DNA from 2 places in the Paraliobacillus sp. X-1268 genome. Region 2 is predicted to be linked to the other one. Evidence: riboswitches for the same ligand, from Rfam matches in the RefSeq annotation. Region 2 holds a riboswitch; the other holds the start of a gene.
The links. A riboswitch is a leader RNA that binds a small molecule or an ion and turns the genes downstream of it on or off. The one in region 2 is predicted to bind glycine.
Positions count from the first base shown of each region.

Region 1: linked by a shared signal. The riboswitch ahead of gcvT (glycine cleavage system aminomethyltransferase GcvT) and the one ahead of D2K62_RS06565 (ACT domain-containing protein) in region 2 are both predicted to bind glycine.

Region 1 is NZ_QJSK01000001.1:6,491-10,894, forward strand. Features, by position in the region: gene D2K62_RS00060 (DEAD/DEAH box helicase) at 1-1,606, opposite strand, end outside; glycine riboswitch at 1,749-1,840, shown strand; gene gcvT (glycine cleavage system aminomethyltransferase GcvT) at 2,005-3,108, shown strand; gene gcvPA (aminomethyl-transferring glycine dehydrogenase subunit GcvPA) at 3,121-4,404, shown strand, end outside.
Region 2 is NZ_QJSK01000003.1:65,311-69,714, reverse strand. Features, by position in the region: gene D2K62_RS06575 (RDD family protein) at 1-46, shown strand, start outside; gene D2K62_RS06570 (PFL family protein) at 161-1,522, opposite strand; gene D2K62_RS06565 (ACT domain-containing protein) at 1,540-1,812, opposite strand; glycine riboswitch at 1,920-1,997, opposite strand; gene gndA (NADP-dependent phosphogluconate dehydrogenase) at 2,675-4,093, shown strand; gene zwf (glucose-6-phosphate dehydrogenase) at 4,158-4,404, opposite strand, start outside.

The sequences.
Region 1 (4,404 bases), on a different contig from region 2:
CCGCAGATAAATTATCCATCTTAATCCTTACTTCACCATCTGTTTGAGATTCCTTAAATATTTTCTCCATCTCATTCTCAAGGTTTGTTAATTGTAAATCTGCAAGAATCGCATCTAAATTACCAATAACTCGTTCAAACAAATGAATTTTTTCATATAATAATCGCAGAATATGATCCTCAATTGTATTCTTGATCGCAAAATTATAAATTTGTACATCGTTCTTTTGACCATAGCGGTGAATTCGACCAATCCTTTGTTCTAGACGCATTGGATTCCATGGTAAATCATAGTTAATCATTTTGTTGCAGAATTGAAGATTAATTCCTTCTCCTCCAGCTTCAGTCGCAATTAATACTTGGGCTTTATCTTTAAACAACTGACGCATCCAATCTTTTTTGCCTCGTTTAAATCCACCTCTAAATGGTACAGAGGTAATATTGTTTTGTTGTAAAAACCATTGTAAATAAACTTGCGTGGCTCTGTATTCGGTAAATATAATGCATTTTTCGTCCGATTGTTTTATTAATTCCACCACTTTAATTGCTTTCGAGTGGTTTGGTAACTCTCCTAGTTTACCTAAAAACTCTTTGTATTCATTTGCATATATACCCGCATTATCATTCTCTAAGTTTTTCTTAATCGAAAGAAAGCAAGCTTCACGTGAAGAACATAATTCACGTAAATAAGTAATTGCTGAAAAATGCGGTGCTTCTATTGTGATTTTTTTTAATTGTTCATATGCTTGCATTTCTTCATCTGTAAATTCAATTTGAATCGTTTCCACTTTTCGTTTTGTCCAATCAATGCCAGTTTCTAGTCTAAGGTTACGCACCATTACTTTTTGAACAAGTTTTTTCAAGTGTATATCTTGATCAAGATTTTTAATGTTTTTACCGAATTTTTCTGCAAATGTTTGGTAATCTCCTAGAAAGCCAGGTTTTAATATGGAAACGAGATTAAAAATATCACTTAACTTATTTTGAATAGGAGTAGCAGTTAATAACAAACAATATTTTTTCTGTAGAGATCGAATAAATTGATAATTCTTTGTTTGATGATTCTTTAATTTATGTGCTTCATCTACTAAAACAAAGTCGTATTTTTGTTGTAGAATAATCTCTCGATGTGGATCTCTTTTTGCTGTATCTATTGAAGTAATTATAATGTTGTCTTGGTCCCATATTGGGCGTTTTCTAGTTGTTACAACTGGAATATAAAACTTTTGCGTTAATTCTAATGCCCATTGATTAACTAGCGATGCAGGGACGAGAATTAGTGCTTTTTTTACTAACCCACGCATCATATATTCTTTTAAGACTAATCCAGCTTCAATCGTTTTTCCTAAGCCTACTTCATCAGCTAAAATAGCTCTACCATTCATTTCTTCTACTACTTGCTCAGCACAAGATAATTGATGTGATAAAAAAGTAACATGTGGTAATAATCTAGGTGCTTGTAATCCAGAAAAGTCATGGGTTAAAGTTGTTAAAGTAGCTTGATAAGATAAATCGAACAATTCCCATGAGCTAAATGGACCGTCTGCATTTACTTTTTCTTCTAAACTCTCGATAAATTTCGGATCTCTTTTTAATTCAATTTCCACGAAAGTCCACCTTCCGAACTATTTTTGATTTTTTTCTGTTTTCATTCGCCATTAATCTAAAATCATGCTATAATTATGTTGATTTCAAGTAAAAAAACAATGTAAATTCTAGTATGTCCAAATTTAATAATTTTACAAGCGAATGAAGATAATAGGAGAGATCACTATAATGTGACGCCGAAGGAGCAAGTATGTAATACGAATCTCTCAGGCAAAAAAGACTTTTATCTGACGCAACTCTGGAGAATGTTTATCAATGAATAAACTACCCAAGAAGCAAGTCCATTGAAAAGATGGATGAATCTTTCTGGTACAAGGACAGGGAAATTATCATAAATATGATAATTTCACCTGTCTTTTTATTTGACTAATTTAAGTTTGAGAGGGGTTTTGAGTAAATGGAAGAATTGAAGAAAACACCATTATTCTCCGAGTATGAAAAATTCAATGCTAAAACAATTGATTTTGGTGGATGGGCATTACCAGTCTATTTTACTGGTATTAAAAATGAACATCATGTAACAAGAAATAAAGTCGGTTTGTTTGATGTATCACATATGGGAGAAATACTTGTAGAAGGAAAAGAAGCAGAAGCTTTCTTGCAAAAGATGCTTACAAATGATCTGTCAAATCTTAGCTCAAATCATGCGCAATACACAATTATGTGTTATCCAGATGGTGGAACAGTGGATGACCTAATTGTTTATCAGTTAGCTAATGAGAAGTATTTATTAGTAGTGAATGCTGCTAATATAATAAAAGATTTTAACTGGTTAATGAAACATAAAGTGGAGCAGGTAACGATCACGAATCAATCAGAAAAATTCGTTCAATTAGCTATACAAGGGCCAAAGGCTGAACAAGTGTTGCAAAAAGTAATTGATAAGAAATTAGCTAATATTAAGTTTTTTGAATTTTCACAAGATGTATCTTTTAATGGATTAGATGACAAAGCACTGATCGCGCGAACAGGTTACACGGGTGAAGATGGTTTTGAAATATATATTGCAGTGAATAGTGGTGTAGCACTATGGAAAACAATCATCGAGGCAGGTAAAGACGAAGGGATTCAACCGATTGGTCTTGGCGCAAGAGATACATTAAGGTTTGAGGCTAATTTAGCATTGTATGGTCAAGAACTGAGCTCAACTATTTCACCAATTGAAGCAGGACTAGGGTTTGCGGTTAAAACAAATAAAAAAAATGATTTTATAGGTAAAAAGTTATTACTACACCAAAAAAAAGAGGGTCCACAACGTAAATTGGTAGGGATAGAAATGGTCGGAAAAGGGATACCGCGTCATGGTTACTCAGTTATGAATCAAGAGGAAGAAATAGGATTTATTACGAGCGGAACACAATCACCAACTTTAAATAAAAATATTGGTTTAGCACTAATAGCAGCAGATTATGCAATAGAAGGAAGTCTCGTAAATGTACAAATTAGAAAAAAGCAAGTCCAAGCTAAAGTAATTGCTACACCGTTTTATAGAAGGGGATAAGGGGGAGAAAAAATGGAGTTTCGCTACTTACCAATGACACAAGAGGATAAAAAGGAAATGTTAGACACTGTTGGTGTATCTACTACAGATGAGCTATTTGAGGATATACCTAATGAATTACGTTTACAGAAAGAATTACAGTTAAAAAAGCCAGCAAATGAAGCGCAATTAATGCAGGAGTTAACTGCTCTAGCAAAGAAAAATGTGAACACGAAGACACATACATCCTTTTTAGGTGCAGGTGTTTATGATCACTACATTCCATCAGTAGTTGATCATATAATCTCTAGATCAGAATTTTACACTGCTTACACACCTTATCAACCTGAAATTTCACAAGGCGAATTGCAGGCTATTTTTGAATTTCAAACGATGATCTGTGAATTAACTGGTATGGATGTAGCAAATTCCTCGATGTACGATGGACCAACTGCATTAGCGGAAGCAACCAATCTTAGTGCTGCACAAACAAAGAGAAAAAAAGTACTTGTTTCTAAAACAGTCCATCCTGAATCTAGAGCAATAATTGAAACGTATGGAAAAGGTCAAGGTATTGAAATTATAGAAATACCTGAAAAAGATGGATTAACTGATTTAGGTATGCTTGAGACGTTAGTAGATGAAACGGTAGCAAGTGTTGTTATTCAGTATCCAAACTTTTTTGGTCAAATAGAGCCACTAGCTACTATAAGACAAGTGATGAATAATAGTAAAGCTATGTTTGTCGTATCTAGTAATCCTTTAGCACTAGGGTATTTAACACCACCAAGTGAATTTGGTGCTGATATTGTTGTTGGTGATACACAGGTATTTGGAATCCCTGCACAATTTGGTGGGCCGCATTGTGGCTATTTTGCAACTTCGAAGAAACTAATGCGTAAAGTTCCTGGAAGGTTGGTAGGGCAAACCGTAGATGAAGATGGAAAAAGAGGTTTTGTTTTAACTCTTCAAGCTCGAGAACAGCATATCAGAAGAGATAAAGCGACTTCTAATATTTGTTCAAATCAGGCATTAAACGCTCTGGCATCTTCAGTTGCAATGAGTTCATTAGGTAAAAAAGGTATTAAACAGATGGCTTGGCAAAACATGCAAAAAACTTACTATGCAAAAAAAATGCTCGAAAAACAAGAAATAGAAGTTATCTATCAAGGTGCATTATTTAATGAAATAGTCATCAATTTGAATCGAGATGTTGCAAAAGTAAATCGAGCATTGTTAGAAGAAGGTATGATTGGTGGATATGATTTATCTCTAATTGATAAATCATATCGAGGTTATATGTTACTTGCTGTTACG
Region 2 (4,404 bases):
TGTTTTATATCTATATATGAAAGACGAATGGGAATTTGAATTGTAAATGTTAATCTGTAAACAAGAAAAACCTATCTCTCAAGAAATTGAGAGATAGGTTTTTAGTTAAATAGAAAGAATCGACAAATGTATTACGACCATAAATATGTTATGCAATCCTTTAATTGATTAATGCTTGGAGTGGAGCAGGAATTCTACCACCACGTTGAATCATTTTTGCGGAACTGAAAGGATTGACACCCATAACAGGTGCACGACCTAGTAGACCACCAAATTCAACAACGTCTCCTTCTGTTTTTCCAATTACAGGAATGACACGAACTGCTGTCGTTTTTTTATTGATCATGCCAATTGCTGCTTCATCTGCTATGATTGCTGACAATGTTTCTGGTGTTACATCTCCAGTAAGTGCAATCATATCAAGGCCTACGGAACAGACACATGTCATCGCCTCTAATTTAGAAAGACTAAGGGAATTATTCTCAATTCCACGAATCATACCGTTATCCTCACTAACAGGAATAAATGCACCGCTTAATCCACCGACATAAGAACTTGCCATTGCTCCACCTTTTTTAACTGCATCATTCATTAATGCTAAAGCCGCTATTGTTCCATGTGTACCAACACTTTCTAAACCAATTTCTTCTAAAATTTCAGCTACACTATCGTTTGTAGCATTTGTAGGTGCTAATGAAAGATCCATAATACCAAATGGTACATTTAGTCGCTCGGCAACAACACGTCCTAACAATTCACCAGCTCTTGTAATTTTAAATGCTGTCTTTTTGATGATGTCGGCAACTTCACCAAGATCAGCATTTGGAAACCGTTTCAATGCATTTAAAACAACGCCAGGACCACTTACCCCTACACTTAATACCGCTTCACCTTCACCGGCGCCATGAAATGCTCCAGCCATGAATGGATTATCTTCAACTGGATTACAGAAAACAACGAGCTTCGCACAACCGATACTACTATTGTCTTTTGTTAATTCAGCAGTTTCTTTAATGATTGTACCCATTTGTTTAACAGCATCCATATTAATACCTGTTCGAGTTGTTGCGATGGATATGGAGGCACAAACACGTTCTGTCACACTAAGTGCTCTAGGAAGTGCATCAAGCAGTGTCTGATCGCCTTTACTAATGCCTTTATGTACTAAAGCAGAATACCCACCAATGAAATCGACACCCAATTTTTTGGCTGCTTTATCGAGCGTTTGCGCTAATTCAACTGCTTGATCAACAGTTGCTTTTCCTAAAATTTCAGCTACAGGTGTAATAGCTATTCGCTTATTAATAATTGGAATACCATATTCTTTTTCTACTTGCTCTGCAATCGGTTTTAGTTGATCCGCATATGAAGTGATCTTATCATATACATTTTGTTTTACTTTTTCAAAGTCTGAATCAGCACAATCTCTCAGGCTAATCCCCATTGTAACGGTTCTAATATCAAGACTTTCCATTTGTACCATCCGAATTGTTTCTTGGATTTCCGTAAAAGCTATTGCCATTATATTGTCACACTCCTTTAGATCCGATGCATTGCTTGAAACACGTCTTCAAGCTGTATGCTAATAGTTAATCCTAATTCTTTTTCAATTTCTTTAAATTGTTGAAGTAGTGCATCTAAATCTTCTCCACTTTCAATTTCTACTAGCATCATCATGGTGAAAAAATCCTGTAAGATTGTTTGGCTTATATCTAGTACATTCATTTTGTTTTCTGCTAATACATTTGTCACTTTTGCAATGATTCCTACTTGATCTTTCCCGATTACACTTACTACTGCACGCTTTTTCATGCAAATCACCTCACTATATAATTTAGAGTTATTTCTATAACCAATTAAAAAAGATTGGAATCTTTCTCCAATCTCAGTGATAATAACAGTAAACATAAAGGTTATGTCTAGTTTCTTCTGTCCTGTTGCCTGAGATTGTGAATCCTTCGGCGTCGTTTAAAAACGATCTCTCCAGAAGCTGCTCCTATTATAGTGTTACCCATAATAATCACTGCGATTATAAAATAAATAGATAAACAGATCGTACCAGTTTAGAACGTGGTCGTCAATATAATCTAAAGAAATTGGAAAGGGGTACCTTTCAGTTGAAAGGTACCCCTAGAATAACTTGCCATTTTCACAAGTAAAAATTTTATTTAATTTCTATTTATCTCATTAAATTGCCGCGGTATCTCCACCTGGAAGTTTTTACTAACCTAAACGATGTAAGCCCTACCTCTCCTACATCCTTACGACTCCAAAGTCGATCCAGTGTGAATAAGTCTTGCTAATTGTATATGGTTCCTTCATACACTTTCAAAAAACATTGGCAGATGCCATAATTTTAACTTGCTTCATTTTAAATTGCTTGGCTAAGCTCTAGAAAATATTTTATTACAAAAGCGTTGATTTGTCAAGTTGGTAGCTTTTTAAATAAGGTTTTGATTCCATTAGTAAGTTATGCACATAGTTATTTTGTAATTAAATTGATGTATTAATAGAATTTTTCAAAAAATTCAATTGCAAGATAAGCTAGCTTGTTATAAGTTTATAGAGGGAGTGAAATAATCCTTTAGATAACTAGTACGGCAGAGTTGCAAGGTAAAGAATTTCAACGTATGATAGAAAGAGGATTTTTAATTAAAAAAGGAGCGAAAATACTATGGTAAAACAACAATTCGGAGTAATCGGTTTAGCTGTAATGGGGAAAAATGTTGCCATGAATGTGGAGAGTAGAGGATATTCTTTATCTGTATATAACAGAACATTCCAAAAAACAGAAGACTTTTTGAAAAATGAAGCAGAAGGAAAAAACTTCTTTGGTGCAAAATCAATTGAAGAATTTGTTGATTCATTAGAAAAGCCTCGTAAGATCTTACTTATGGTTCAAGCAGGTGCTGCTACTGATGCAACAATAGAAACATTGAAACCTCTTCTTGATAAAGGTGATATCTTAATTGATGGTGGAAATACCTTCTTCAAAGATACAATTAGAAGAAATAAAGAATTAGATCAATCAGGTATTCACTTTATTGGTACAGGTGTATCTGGTGGAGAAGAGGGTGCACTTAAAGGACCTTCTATTATGCCAGGTGGTCAAAAAGAAGCGTATGATCTTGTTTCTCCTATCTTAGAGGCTATTTCAGCTAAAGTAGACGGCGAACCTTGTGTCACTTATATTGGGCCAAACGGAGCAGGTCATTATGTTAAAATGGTACATAATGGTATTGAATATGGAGATATGCAATTAATCGGTGAGGCGTACTTCATGCTGAAGAATATTCTTGGTTATGATGCTGATCAATTACACAAGGTGTTCGCTGAATGGAATAAAGGGGAATTAGACAGTTATTTAATTGAAATAACGGCAGATATTTTCACGAAAAAAGACGATGAAACAGGTAAGCCAATGGTTGATATGATTCTTGATACTGCAGGTCAAAAAGGTACAGGTAAATGGACTAGTCAGAGTTCGTTAGACTTAGGTGTTCCATTACCAGTTATAACAGAATCTGTATTTGCTCGGTTCATCTCTGCTATGAAAGATGAACGTGTGAAAGCAAGCAAAATATTAAGTGGCCCTTCAGCTCAGGATGCACCTTATGAAGGTGATAAGGATGAGTTAGTAGAAGCAATTCGTAAAGCACTTTATATGAGTAAAATTGTTTCATATGCGCAAGGTTTCGCACAAATGCGTGCAGCATCAGATGAGAATGATTGGAACTTACGTTATGGTGATATAGCGATGATCTTCCGTGGTGGCTGTATTATTAGAGCGCAGTTCTTACAAAAAATTAAAGAAGCTTATGATCGTGAACCTGCTTTAGCAAATCTATTATTAGATTCATACTTCAAGGGTATCGTTGAGGACTATCAAACATCGTTACGTAAAGTTCTTTCTATTGCGATGGAACGGGGTATTCCTGTACCAGGCTTCGCTAGTGCATTAGCTTATTATGATAGTTACCGTACAGAAACGTTACCAGCCAATTTATTGCAGGCTCAACGTGATTACTTTGGTGCACATACGTATCAACGAATTGATAAAGAAGGTACTTTCCATACAGAATGGTTAAGCTAATAAAAGTGAAAAGAAGCTATTCATCATCATGATGAATAGCTTCTTTTCTTACATTTAATTTAAGTTAAATTGTCCACCAATGAAAACCATCATTTTCTAATAGTTCGTCGGCTGCTTTTGGTCCGTTTGTTCCAGAAGTATAGTTCGGAAACTCATCGGAAGACTTTTCACTCCAAGCTTTGGAGATTATATCAACATATTGCCAAGATAATGCCACTTCATCCCAATGAACAAAATTAGTAGAATCCCCGTGTAAGCAATCATTGATTAATACTTCATAAGCTTCAGGACTATTTGATTTCTCTAATCCA